Regions from separate parts of the Methylobacterium sp. J-043 genome, predicted to be linked through region 1. Evidence: riboswitches for the same ligand, from Rfam matches in the RefSeq annotation. Region 1 holds a riboswitch; each other region holds the start of a gene.

Region 1 (4,382 bases):
CTCCCCGAAATCGGCTCTGGAAGCGATGGGCCTGCCGCACGTGGCGCGCTTGCCGGTCGGCTATCTCTCGGCAGGGCAGCGGCGCCGGGTCGCGCTGGCGCGCCTCCTCGTCTGCCGCCGCCCGCTCTGGCTGCTCGACGAGCCGACTGCCGCCCTGGACCTCGCCTCGCAGGGGGTTCTCGCCGGACTAATGGGACGCCACCGGGCCGAAGGCGGGCTCGTGGTTGCTGCAACGCACCAAGCCCTCGGCCTGGAGGATGCTCGCGAGCTGCGCATCGCCTCAACCGCATCCGAGGCTGTCTCCGAGGCGGCGTACCAGGCAGAGGATTGGCTGTGATCCGTGCCTTCTCGGCCCTCCTCGCCCGCGATCTGAAACTGGCCGCCCGGGTCGGGGGCTCGGGCGCGCTGTCGCTCGTTTTCTTCCTGATGATCGTGGTGCTGGTGCCCTTCGCGCTGGGCCCCGACATGAACCTGCTGTCGCGGATCGGCCCCGCGATTCTCTGGCTGTCGGCGGTGCTTGCCACCTTGATCGGTCTCGACCGGTTGTTTCAGTCGGACGAGGAGGATGGCTCCCTCGACCTGATGACCGGCGCCGCGGTGCCGCTGGAGCTGGTGGTGCTGGCCAAGGTTCTGGCCTCCTGGCTTACGACCGGTCTGCCTCTGGCGCTCGCTTCGCCGTTGTTCGGCCTGCTGGTGGCACTCTCCCCGAAGGCCATGGGTGCCACGGCCCTGACGCTTGCCCTGGGCACGCCGGCCCTGGCCTTCATCGGCGCCGTCGGCGCGGCGTTGACCGCCACCATCCGCCGGGGCGGCCTGATCCTGGCCATCATCGTATTGCCGCTGATGGTGCCGACTCTAATCTTTGGGGTCTCAGCGGCCGAGGCGGCCCTGGGCGGCACGGTGCCGTTCACGACCCCGTTGACGGTGCTGGCCGCCTTGAGCCTGATCGCGGCGGTGGTCGGCACCCTAGCCGCCGCCGCCGCGCTACGCTGGTCAGAGTGAACCGGGCGCGGCTCTCGGGAGGCTGCGTCCCGGTTCGCCGGATCTACTTATCGCAGCCGATGCAGATCCCGGTGTCGATTTTGTCGTTCTTCTTCTCCATGGCGGTCTCGCGATCGCGATTTCCCGAGCCACGAGTCGCACCGCCCGCCCCGGGAGGCGGCATGGTCTGACCGACGGCCGAGGTGTTCGGTGCGTAGATGGTCGAGGTCGGACCACCACCGGTACCCGTCTGCGCCGGGCCTTGGGCGGCAGCGGATGTGGCAAGGGCCGCGACCAGAACCGCGGCAAACGAGAGACGTGTGATCATCGGCAAACTCCCTTGGAGTTGGAACGCACTAGACCCCTGAGGGTTCATGCCGATCCACCGCCGGAAGTCGTCTCACCATCGGTTCTCGCGAGCACCGTTCTATCAGGATCAAGCTCGGCAGCGGTTCTCCGGATTCAGTCAGGCCAGCAGATCGTCGCTTCGCGCAGTCCCATCAGATGGGCTTCGCGGAGCCCGAACGAAGGAGAGGCATCGAACACCTCGCCCGCCACGCTCACCTCGCAGGCTTCGCCGAGAGCGCCACCGGCGCACAGTGCGAGGGCACGTGTACGGCCTTGCGCCTCCGCGGCCGCGACCCGGATCAGAAGCTTGCCGGCCAAGCGAATATTGCCTGCTGCATCCTCCGGCAACAGGCCGATGCAGGTGATCTCGTCGTCGGTCGCGTGCACCAGATGGCAATGATCGAGCGTGACGCGTTCACCGACATGGTGACGGGCCGCGGCTGCGAAGGCCGCTGCGTCCGCATGCGCTTCGAGTGCGTGAGCGCCGCTCGGAAGCAGAAGGCCGCTCAGGATGAAAATGCGTCCGACCCGCATGGAGAACCCCACCGCACGATTGTGACCGCGCAAACTTCGCAATTTGCAGGCCGAAATCGATCAGGGGACGGCGCATTCCGGGAATCGGCGATGTCAGCGGGTCTGTCCGGTCTCGGGAGCGTGGGTGTTCTGGCTGTCGGTCGGGCCGGTCAGCGTGAAGGCGAAGACAACAAGCCCTGCAAGGATCATTAGCGCGACGGGGAACACGAGCATCCAACGGGGCATATCTGGTTTCCATAAGCGGGCATTCGGAGCACCGAAACCCTTGGGCAGCCGAATGGCTCCGCCTGAGCTGCTGAGATCGGAGCCGAACATATGCGACAAATGCATGCCCGATCCGACGCGTCGGCGATTGCTTTGTGCACTGCAACCTGAGAAATCATGGCCATGCCGGATCGCGATGGCGTCGCGGTCCTGCAGCCCTTCTTGGGCGTTTCCTCCCTAGACTTCGGGCCGTCCTTCGGGGCGGCCTTTTTTCTTTTTGGCAGTCATGCGTCCCTGCGCACAGGCCCGATCCGCGATTGTGGATCGCCCCTCGCAACGGGGAACCCGGGGCGACGGGCGCATTGACCGATGCGCAGCCATGGCGATAGCTTGACCGTTGACGGTTCCCGCAAGGGATCACAAGGGAACGCGGTGGAGGGCTTTCGAGCCAGATCCCGCGGCTGCCCCCGCAACTGTGAGCGGAGAGCCCTCCATCACCACGTCACTGGGCATGCCTCGCCTGGGAAGACGATGGGGGACAACGACCCGTGAGCCAGGAGACCTGCCGTCAGCCGTGGTCACACGCGAGCCATGCCGGGCGGGGTGTCCCAGCAGGTGTCGAGACGCTGAAGGCTCGTGGCCCGCAGCGGATCGGCCTCGGTCGCGGTGACGTGCCACCGTTGCTGCCGAGGCCTCGTTTCCATCATGTCCCCCCTTCACCGCCGCTCCTGCGGCTGGTCTCTTCTGTCCGCCGTCGCCGCCCTCCCGCTCACACTGTCCGGCCCGGTTCGGGCTCAGGCACCGCTGACGCATCTCGATGAGATCGCGGTGCAAGGCGGCACTGGGATCGGCCTGCCTGCCAACGCGCCGGCCGACGCCGTCGGTGCGGAGGCCGCCGCGGCCCTGCGGACGCCGAGTCTGACGCAGTCCTCGCCCGTCGGCCTCAACCTGCGCACGCCGTCGCGCTCGGCGAGCCGTCTCGGTCTCACGCCGCTGGAAACACCGGCAAGCCTCGACATCATCTCGGGCGAGACGATCCGTCTGCGCGGTCAGACCAGCGTGCTGGAAGCCGTGTCGCAGAACGGCACCGGCATCACGGCCTTCGGCTCGCCGGGCAATGGACTCGGTTTCTTCACCGCCCGCGGTTTTGCCGGGCAGAATTCGATCCAGACGCTGTTCGACGGCACCCGGCTCTATGTCGGCGCCAACACCGTTACCTTCCCGTTCGACACGTGGAACGTGGAACGGATCGAGGTGCTGCGCGGCCCGGCCTCGGTTCTCTACGGGGACGGGGCCATCGGCGGCATCGTCAACGTCGTCTCGAAGAAGCCGCTGTTCACGCCGCTCAACGTCGCGCGCTTCGGTCTCGGTGAGGACGGCATCGCCCGCGCGGCGGTCGACTCGACCGGGCCGATCGGCGAGTCGCTCGCCTACCGCCTCAATGTCAGCGGCAACCGTGCCGACGGCTGGATCACGCCGGAGGGCGACTTCCGCAACCTCGCGGTCTCGGGCGCACTGACGCTCCAGGCGAATCCGGATCTGGCCTTCACGCTCAGCCACGATCTCGGCTACCAGGAGCCCACCCGCTACTGGGGCTCGCCGCTGGTGAACGGGCGTGTCCCCGACGCCATCCGCTTCAACAACTACAACGTCCGCGATTCGAAGATCGCCTGGACCGACAACTGGACGCAGTTCCGGACGGAGTGGACCCCCTCGGCCGACGTGACGGTGCGCAACACCGCCTACCGCCTTCAAAGCCGCCGGCATTGGCGCGACGTCGAGCAGTACCGCTTCAACCCGACAACCGGCCTCGTCGACCGCTCCGACTATCTTGAAATCTACCACAGCCAGGAACAGGTCGGGAATCGGTTCGACGCGACGTTCCGCGGTTCCCTTTTCGGGTTGGCCAACACCTTCTCGGCCGGCTTCGACGTGAACCACGTAAGCTTCCGGCACACCAACAACTTCACCTTCTCCGAAACGCCGTCGAGCGTGCCCCTGAACAACTACGATCCCGGCTTCTTCCCGCCGGAGGGGCGGGCGAGCCCGGCCTACGCCACGCGCACGAACCAAGCTTCGGTCTTCGCCGAGGATCGGCTTTTCCTGACCGACCGGTTGTCGTTCCTCACCGGCGTGCGCTTCGACGCGCCGCGTCTGTACCGGGAGGATCTGCGCAGCGGCGCGACCTTCGAGCGCTCGTTCCGCGCCCTCGGCTACCGCTTCGCGCTGCTCTACGAGCCGACGCCGGACACATCGCTCTATGCGCAATACGCCACCGCGACGGATCCGGTGAACAGCCTGATCACTCTCTCGCA
Region 2 (4,382 bases), on a different contig from region 1:
GTCGAACGGTTGAGCCGGCACATGCACGCTCTCCCCCAGGAACACACGCTCGTAGAGGGGAGCGACGACCGGCCACGTGTCGGGGAACGCTTCGGACATGGGGCGGCCGAGTGCGCCGGGGTGTCGGTCACCGAACAGCCGCGCGGCCGCCTCGTTATAGACGAGGATGCGCTCGGGTCCGCAGGTGAGGCCCGATATGAGCGGGCTGGCAAGCACTTGCTCGACCATGAGCTTGAAACGCTCCGTCCACCGCCCGACCGGGCCGAGCGGCGTCGCGCTCCAGTCATGGTCACGGATGTAGGCGGACATCCCACATTCGCGGCCGATCCACGGCTTAGAAACTTGCGTCATGGATCCATGAGGCGGACGCCGTCGGCCGGGTCAATTGACCGATGTTGGTTTCGTGCGCTTCCGATGCAATGAATGCGACGTGTCCGCTCGCAGTCATGGCATCAACATCTGCTTTCCGCCCTGAGCAGCCCTTTGCCGCGTCAATCAGATTGGGTTTGGAATCCAGAATCGCGCGACGACGCGCGAACTCAAAACTCGATCCCCTCCTGCGCCTTCACGCCTGCGGAAAAATGGTGCTTCACGCTGCCCATCTCGGTGACGAGGTCGGCGGCCTCGATGAGCGCCGGCTTGGCGTTGCGGCCGGTGACCACGACGTGGAGGTCGGGGCGCCGGGCGGCCAGATCCGCGAGCACCGCCTCGAGGTCGAGGTAGTCGTAGCGCAGGGCGATGTTCAGTTCGTCGAGGACGAGCAGGCGGATGCTGGAATCCGCCATCAGCGTCTTGGCCGTGTCCCAGGCGTTGGCGCAGGCGGCGATGTCGCGGGCCTTGTCCTGCGTCTCCCAGGTGAAGCCCTCGCCCAGCGCGTGCCACGCGATTTGATCGCCGAAGTTTTTCAGCGCGCGGGCCTCGCCCGTGTCCCAGGCGCCCTTGATGAACTGCACCACGCCGACCCGGTGTCCGCGCCCGAGCATGCGCAGCACGAGGCCGAGCGCGGCGGTCGTCTTGCCCTTGCCGGGGCCGGTATGGACGATGAGCAGGCCCTTCTCGATCTTCTTCGAGGCGACCTCGGCGTCCTGCACCGCCTTGCGCTTGGCCATCTTTTCGCGGTGGCGGGTATCGTCTTCGGTCATCAAGGATTCTCGCGTGAGGGTTTGACCGTCAGCGGCAGGCCGGCGACGGTGAGCACGACCCGGTCGGCGTCGCGCGCCAACCGCTGGTGCAGCCGCCCGGCCGCATCGCGGAAGCGGCGGGCGAGCGCGTTGTCCGGCACGATGCCGAGGCCGACTTCGTTGGCTACGAGCACCAGCGGGCCCGCCGCCGCCGCGCAGGCCCGTGCCAGGGCGTCGGTGGCCGCTTCGAGATCGGCCTCGGCCAGCAGCAGGTTGGTGAGCCAGAGCGTCAGGCAATCGACCAGTACCGGCCCGGTCGCGGCGGCCATCGCCTCCGGCAGGGCCGTCGGCACGTCGAGGGTCTGCCAGGAGCCCGAGCGCCGCGCCCGGTGCTCATGGATGCGGACGCGCATCTCCTCGTCCCAGGCCTGCGCCGTGGCGATGTAGAGCCAGGGAGCCGGACAGGCCTCGATCAGCCGCTCGGCATAGGCGCTCTTGCCCGAGCGCGCGCCGCCGAGCACCAGGGTCATCCGGTCGGGTGCAGCCTCCGTCATGACCGCCGGTTTGCACCGGGGGCGTCCGTTCACGCAATGGCGCTTTGCAAGGCTGGCCGCTCCGCGTTACAAGCGGCCCGTGACGGTGCCCCGGCAACGGGGTGAAAAGGGAATGCGGTGAGAGGTTTCTCCAAGAGCCTCGATTCCGCGGCTGCCCCCGCAACTGTAAGCGGCGAGTTCCTGCCACGAGCCACCGGGTGATCCGGGAAGGCGGCAGGCACGACACCAGCCGCGAGCCAGGAGACCTGCCGTCCCGCGAAGTTTTGTTCTCGAACGCCGCCGGTGGGGCGGCCGGAGCCCGTGACCCGATGACGACTGCGACCCTTCAGACCCAGGCCACCACCCGCTCCGCCGAGGGCGCCCGCGCGCTTCTCGTCGCCGCCTTCCTCGGCCTCGGTCTCGTCTTCGTGGCAGGCTTCGCTCCGGCGACCGTGCTGCACAACGCGGCGCACGATTTCCGCCACGCGCAGAACTTCCCCTGCCACTGATCCGCGCTCCAGCGGCTTCAAGCCCTTCCATGATCACTCGATTGCTGTCGGCGGCGCTCGTCGCCGGCTTCCTCGCGTCCGTCGTCGCGACGGGCCTTCAGCTCGCGCTGACCTCCCCGCTGATCCTTCAGGCGGAGACTTATGAGGGCGAGGGGGCGCATGCCGCCCTCACACCGACAACCGACGCCCCCTTCGCGGCCTTGATCATACCGGCCCACGCGCCGTCCCAGCACAGTCATGGCGAAGGCGGGCACGACCACGGCAAGGCCGACGAGTGGCAGCCCGCACCGGGCCTTCAGCGCATGGCCTTCACCGGTCTCGCGACGCTGGTCGGCGGCGTCGGCTACGCGCTGCTGCTCGCGGCGGTGATGCTAGCGCTTCGCCGCGAGCCGACCCCGCAGGGCGGCCTCGTCGTCGGCATCGCCGGCTTCCTCGCGGTGGCGCTGGCCCCCGCCATCGGCCTGCCGCCGGAACTGCCGGGCATGGGCGCCGCACCGCTCGTGCTGCGCCAGGCGTGGTGGCTGATGACGGTGGTGGCGACCGGGCTCGGCCTCTACCTGATCGCCGTGCGGCGGGTGCCGCTGACGATCCTGGGCGGCCTCGTCCTCATCGTCGCCCCGCATCTCGCGGGCGCGCCGCAATCGATCGACACGGTCTCCTCGCAGGTGCCGCCGGCCACGGCCGCGCAGTTCGCCGCGCGCTCGCTCGCCATCGGCTTCGTGTTCTGGGCGGTGATCGGGCTGGCCTATGGCTGGGCCTGGGGCCTGTTCGGCCGCGAGGCGGGTGCCCGCGCGAATGCCTGATTCGGACACCGCCATCCTGTCGGTCTGCACCACCTGCCGCGCGGCGGGCGATGCCTCCGAGCCGCGCGCCGGGGCCAGGCTGCTGGCCGCCTTGCATGCGGAGGCCGGGCGCGCGCCCGTGCCGGGCCTGACGATCGAGGGGGCCGAGTGCCTCTCGGTCTGTAAGCGGCCCTGCACCGTGGCGGTCGCCTCACCGAACCGCTGGACCTACGTCTACGGCGACTTCGACGCGCTCGAAGACCCCGATACCGCCGCCCACACCATCCTGGCGGGTCTGCGCCGCTACCTCGAAACCCCCGACGGCGTCGTGCCCTGGCGCGAGCGGCCGGAGGCGTTTCGCAAGGGCGTCGTGGCCCGCATCCCGCCGCTCAAGGCGGCCCGAGGGGAGACCCCATCATGAGCCTCGTCGAAAAGATTCCCTGCACCATCGTCACCGGCTTCCTCGGGGCCGGCAAGACGACGCTCGTGCGCCACACCGTCGAGAACGCCCGCGGGCGCCGGCTCGCGATCATCGTCAACGAGTTCGGCGATCTCGGCTTCGACGGCTCGTTCCTCGCCGCCTGCGGCATCGAGGGCTGCAACGAGGATTCGGTGGTGGAGCTGCCCAACGGCTGCATCTGCTGCACGGTCGCCGACGACTTCGTGCCGGCGCTGACCAAGCTTCTCGACCGGCCCGAGCCGCCGGAGCATATCCTGATCGAGACCTCCGGCCTCGCCCTGCCCAAGCCCCTGGTTCAGGCGTTCCAGTGGCCGGCGATCCGCTCGCGGGTCACCGTGGACGGCGTGGTCGCGGTGGTGGACGGCCCGGCGGTCGCCGCGGGGATGTTCGCCGAGGACCCCGAGGCGCTCGCCAACCAGCGCGCGGCCGACCAATCGGTCGATCACGACAACCCGCTGGAGGAGGTGTTCGAGGACCAGATCCTCTGCGCCGACCTCGTGGTGCTCAACAAGGCCGACCTGCTCGACGAGGCCGGACGCCAGAAGGTCCGAGCCGAGATCGAGGCGCATCTGCCGCGCGCCGTCGAGATCGTCGCGACCGAGCACGGCCGGCTCGACCCGCGGGTCCTGCTCGGCATCGGTGCGGGGGCGGAAGACGACCTCGACGCCCGCCCCTCGCATCACGGCGAGGGCGAGGATCACGACCACGACGATTTCGAATCGGTCGCGATCCCGGTCGGCATCGCCGGCAGCCCGGAAGATCTCTCCGCCCGCGTGGAGAAGGCCGCCGAGACCGAGGGCGTGTTGCGGATCAAGGGCTTTGCCGAGGTGAAGGGCAAGCCGATGCGCCTCGTGGTGCAGGGCGTCGGCCGGCGCGTCGCCTCTCATTACGACCGCCCGTGGAAGGGTTCGGAGCCGCGCGACGGACGCCTCGTCGTCATCGGCCTCAAAGGCTTCGATCAGGCTGCGGTCGCCGCC
Region 3 (4,382 bases), on a different contig from region 1:
CGCGAGAGCCCGGAAGACGGGATGGTGCAGAAGCGTGTCGGCGAGCGAAGGCATGCCCGGCGTTCCCTCGTCGGTCACGATCAGGTCGGCGTTCGCGAGCGCGGCGGCTTCGAGCGGCACCTGCCCGAACCGGTCGCGGCCCATCTCGGCAGCCATGTTCACGAGGCCGGCGGCGCGGATGAGCGCGTCGCCAAGGCCGCCGGGCGCGACCGTGAAGGCGTTCGGGCGCATGACGAGGGCCCGCAACGGCCGTGTCGACGGGGTAACCGATGCGAGCCTGGCATCGAGGTCTGCGACCAAGGCCTCCCCCCGCTCGGGGTGCCCGAGCGCTCGCGCGACCTGCCGGATCTGGGAACGCACGCCGTCGAGGTCGGTCGGCACACCGAGTTCGAGCACGGGCGCGCCGACGCGCTTGAGCATGCCGACGGTCGCGCGCGTCGTGAAGGCGCCCGCGATGACGAGGTCTGGCCGGAGCGCGACGACCTCCTCGGTGAGGCCGCGCGTCACCGGAACTCCGGCGGCCTCGGCTGAGACCGTCGATCCGCGTGGGTCGCCGGCGAGATAGGTGACGGCCAGCACCTGGTCGCGGTCGGCGAGCCGCAGGACGAGTTCGTCCGCGCACAGGTTCATCGAGACCACGCGCACCGGCGCCTCGGCCATGCCGGCGGCCTGGGCCGCGGGCACGGCGGCCAGGACCGCCGACAGAAAGGTCACGGCTCGTGACGGCATCGTCACCTCAGAAGCTGGTCAGGCGCACGCCGCCGTAGACGGCGAGCCCCGGCCCGAGGAACCCCGTCGGATTCTCGTAGCGACGGTCGAACAGGTTATCGATGCGCCCGAACACGCTGACCGTCTCGCTGACATCGTAGTTGACCGCGAGGTTGACGAGGGTGAAGCCAGGGTTCTTCAGGCGTGGGACGGAGAAGTCCCGGTTGCCGTCGACGAAGGAACCGAGCACGATCACCGTGCCGCTGAAGCTCAGGCCCGGCGAAGGGTTCCAGAACGCTGTGGCGCTGCCCTTGTGTCGCGGTCGGCGCAGAAGCTCCTGGTTGGTGATCTCGTTCTTGGTGACCGTGTTGGTGTAATCGACGCGGCCCGACAGCGTCTCCGAGAACCGGACCGAGGCGAACGCCTCCGCGCCGTAGGATACGGCCTTGCCGACGTTCTCGTTCGAGGTGAAGCTCGCGTTGGTGTTGATGAGGTTGGTGAAGTCGTTGCGGTAATAGGTGGCTCCGACCAGAACCCGGTCGCCGAGCGGCTGCTCGAAGCCCGCATCGTAGCCGAGGCTCTCCTCGGGCTTGAGGTTCGGGTTGGCGAAGAAGTTGAACGCCGGGAAGCTCTGGTAGAGTTGGCTCAGTGTCGGCGCCTTGAAGCCCGTCCCGACGCTGCCCTTCAGGCGCGTGTCCGTGAACGGCAAGATGTAACTCGGCGCGACCCGGAATGTGGTGGCCGGGCCGAACTGGTCGTTCTCGTCATGGCGGAGATTGGCGACGAGGAAGGCGCGGTCGAACGGCGTGAGCTGCACCTCGCCGTAACCCGCGGTGTTGCCGTTCCTCGCCCGCAAGGAGTCGGGAACGGAGCCCGGCGAGGTCGTGAACAGGCTCTCCTCGTCCCGCTGGGCGCCGAACAACACGATGTTGCCGGGTGAGAGCAGATAGTCGCCGCGATACTCAAAGCGTGTCCGTTCGCCCAAGCCCGTGGTCCCGTCGGGTGTCGCCAGCGGATCGAGAGGCCCCTGCTGCCGGTTGAACAGGTTCGAGTAGTTGATGGCGAGGATGTTGTGGAAGCCGGCGAACGGCGTCCACTCGGCCTCGTTGCGGGTGAAGATTTGCTGGACCGCCGCCTCGCTGCGGAAGGCCGCGGGTGCCGCCGGGAAGGTGCTGAAGTCGTCGCCCGTCAGCAGCAGCCGCGAGTTGATGAAGCGCGTGACCGAGTTGATGCGGAACGTGTCGGTGAACTGGTAGCCGAACTTCGCCGAGACGGTCTCGTTGTCGTAGAAGTTCGGATGGATCGGGCGCCCGAACGGCACGAGGTCGGGCGGCGTGACGGGGGTTGCGGCCGCCCGAAAATGGGCGACCGAGACCGAGTAGTCGAAGCCGTTCTCGGCACCGCTGATCCGACCCGACTGGTTGAAGGTCCCGAACGAGCCGCCCTCCAGGCGCAGCGACGCCCGCGCCGGCCCCTCGCCGCGCTTGGTCGTGAAGGAAACCACGCCGCCGATGGCGTCCGAGCCGTAGAGGCCGCTCTGGGGGCCGCGCAGCACCTCGATGCGCGCGAGGTCGTCCGTCAGGAGTTGGCCGAAGTCGAACGACCCGTTGCCGTTCGACGGGTCGGTCGCGTCGATGCCATCGATCAGCACCTTGGTGTGGTTGGAGTTGGCGCCCCGGATGAAGACGGAGGTCTGGCCGCCGGGACCACCCGTCTGAACGACGTTGAGGCCCGGCACCTGCTGAAGTGCGTCCGGCACGGTGCGGCGCTGCTGCTGTTCGAGCGTCCGCTCGGTCAGCACGCTCACGCTCGATCCCACCTGGGCGGTCGGTGTCGGCACGCCGGTCGCCGCGACCGAGATTTCGTCGAGGGTGGTCTCGACGCCGGCCGGGGCGGCAGCGAAGGGGGCGGCGGTTTGCTGGGCCGCGGCGGGAGCGCAGGCGAGGATGGGAAGGGCGCAGGACAAAGCCAGCGCTCCGCGAAGCGCGGATCGGCAGAGATGGGGCACGGCGACAGGGCCTCGGGCAACGGCAGTGGCACGTCACCGCGAACGAGGCCTCGGCGCTCGCGTCCCGATGGGATCACGCCGCTTCGACACCCGCCAGGACACCCCGCCCGACGCGTTTCGCGTGTGACCACGACTGACGGCAGGTCTCCTGGCTCGCGGGTCGCGGCCCTCTCACCGTCTTCCCGGGCGAGGCTGCCCAGTGACATGGTGGCGGAAGGCTCGCCGCTTACAGTTGCGGGGGCAGCCGCGGCATCGAGCTTTCGCCCTCACCGCGTTCCCTTTTGATCCCCGAGGGGAACCGTCAAGCGAGTGTTATTTCAGGGCCGCGCGTCGAGTCAATGAAATCGAAGCCCGGACTTCCTCCGTCTTCGTGCCGAACAGCGTCCACCCGCTGAACGACGGCTTCGCGCCATTGGCGGACCTCTGCATTCGATCTCACGAAGGTCTGCTTACACAAGAAGAGCGGCCGCACGCATCGAAAGCTGCTGTCGCGGTGGATGGCGGCGCGCACCACCCGGCCGCAGGAAGCGGTGCGAGACTCCTGGAGTTTGGCAACAGGCTTCGGGTGGGCAGCGGGGTTTAAGCGGCATCCACCGCCGCTCTCAAACCACCATCGACTGCTGCGCGAAGATGCCCGCCATCGCACCTTGCGATGATGCCTGGGTGACCGAGGGCATTCCGGGGGTGGCGAGGTCACCGGCGGCGTAGATGCCGGGCACGTTGGTTTCGCGGCGCTCGTCGACCTTGAGGGCGATGCCGCCGGGCGTGTCGACCGTGGCGAGGCCCAGTGTTTCATGCAGGCTTGCCGAGGGCTTGTTGCGAGGATGCGCGAACAGGATGTCGACCGGGACATGGAGGCCGGTGTCGACAATGACGCCGGCAGCATCGCCCCCGTGATTCACGACCTCGACGATCCGGCCATCCACGACAGGTACGTTGCGGCTCGCCAGATTGGCGCGGATGTCGGGCTTGATGTCGTGACCGTCGGCGAAGAGCGTCAACGTGTCGGTCCAATCGCGATACAGCTTGGCAAAGTTGTTCGACTGGGGCCCGGACCAGACAAGGCCCCAGTGCCGGCCCGCGACTTCGAAGCCGTCGCAATAGGGGCATGGCACGATGGACTTGCCCCAGCCTTCGGCAAAGCCCGGGACAGCGGGCATCTGATCGGCGACGCCATAGCTCAGGATCAGGCGGCGCGCCCCGAGGCTTTCGCCATCGCCGGTCAGGACGGAAAAATCGTCGATGGCGCCGGAGACGCTGTCGGCCCGCGCGCTGACCAGCCTGATCGTGGGGTAGCGCGCCAACTGCCGGCGCGCCTCGGCCAGGATGTCCGATGGTGGCTTGTGGTCGTGGCCGAGCAGGCCGTGCGAATGGCCAGCGAAGCGGTTACGCGGCAGGCCGGTGTCGAGAACGGTGACCTTGCGGCGGGCACGGCCGAGCTGCAGGGCGCCGGCGAGGCCGGCAAAGCTGCCGCCGATGATGATCACATCATCCATGGTGATGAGCTCCGCGTCGCGAATGGCGGGGGTTGGGCCGAGTCTGGCGCGCGACCGCTTCGGCGGCCTTCCCCTTGGCTTGCGTTCGCCGACTTTATAAGAATATAAATTTTGAACGCAATTTATTTCTCGAGAAGGGTTTGACATGGCGGAACGAGATGCCGTTCAGG

What was found. Region 1 has a riboswitch for cobalamin ahead of MKK50_RS11460 (TonB-dependent receptor). Riboswitches for the same ligand answer to the same signal wherever they lie in the genome.
Region 2: linked by a shared signal. The riboswitch ahead of MKK50_RS20755 (CbtB domain-containing protein) and the one ahead of MKK50_RS11460 (TonB-dependent receptor) in region 1 are both predicted to bind cobalamin.
Region 3: linked by a shared signal. The riboswitch ahead of MKK50_RS19985 (TonB-dependent receptor plug domain-containing protein) and the one ahead of MKK50_RS11460 (TonB-dependent receptor) in region 1 are both predicted to bind cobalamin.

What each region holds. Positions count from the first base shown of each region.
Region 1 covers NZ_JAKSYB010000045.1:1,994-6,375, reverse strand. The annotation lists gene ccmA (heme ABC exporter ATP-binding protein CcmA) at 1-337, shown strand, start outside; gene ccmB (heme exporter protein CcmB) at 334-1,002, shown strand; gene MKK50_RS11475 (hypothetical protein) at 1,046-1,309, opposite strand; gene MKK50_RS11470 (hypothetical protein) at 1,444-1,863, opposite strand; gene MKK50_RS11465 (hypothetical protein) at 1,957-2,088, opposite strand; cobalamin riboswitch at 2,452-2,651, shown strand; gene MKK50_RS11460 (TonB-dependent receptor) at 2,773-4,382, shown strand, end outside.
Region 2 covers NZ_JAKSYB010000063.1:588,382-592,763, forward strand. The annotation lists gene MKK50_RS20740 (PAS domain-containing HWE histidine kinase family protein) at 1-309, opposite strand, end outside; gene cobO (cob(I)yrinic acid a,c-diamide adenosyltransferase) at 540-1,142, opposite strand; gene cobU (bifunctional adenosylcobinamide kinase/adenosylcobinamide-phosphate guanylyltransferase) at 1,142-1,675, opposite strand; cobalamin riboswitch at 1,742-1,942, shown strand; gene MKK50_RS20755 (CbtB domain-containing protein) at 1,984-2,163, shown strand; gene MKK50_RS20760 (CbtA family protein) at 2,193-2,966, shown strand; gene MKK50_RS20765 (DUF1636 family protein) at 2,959-3,366, shown strand; gene cobW (cobalamin biosynthesis protein CobW) at 3,363-4,382, shown strand, end outside.
Region 3 covers NZ_JAKSYB010000063.1:430,745-435,126, reverse strand. The annotation lists gene MKK50_RS19990 (ABC transporter substrate-binding protein) at 1-729, opposite strand, end outside; gene MKK50_RS19985 (TonB-dependent receptor plug domain-containing protein) at 737-2,716, opposite strand; cobalamin riboswitch at 2,838-3,034, opposite strand; gene MKK50_RS19980 (NAD(P)/FAD-dependent oxidoreductase) at 3,319-4,212, opposite strand; gene MKK50_RS19975 (class I SAM-dependent methyltransferase) at 4,358-4,382, shown strand, end outside.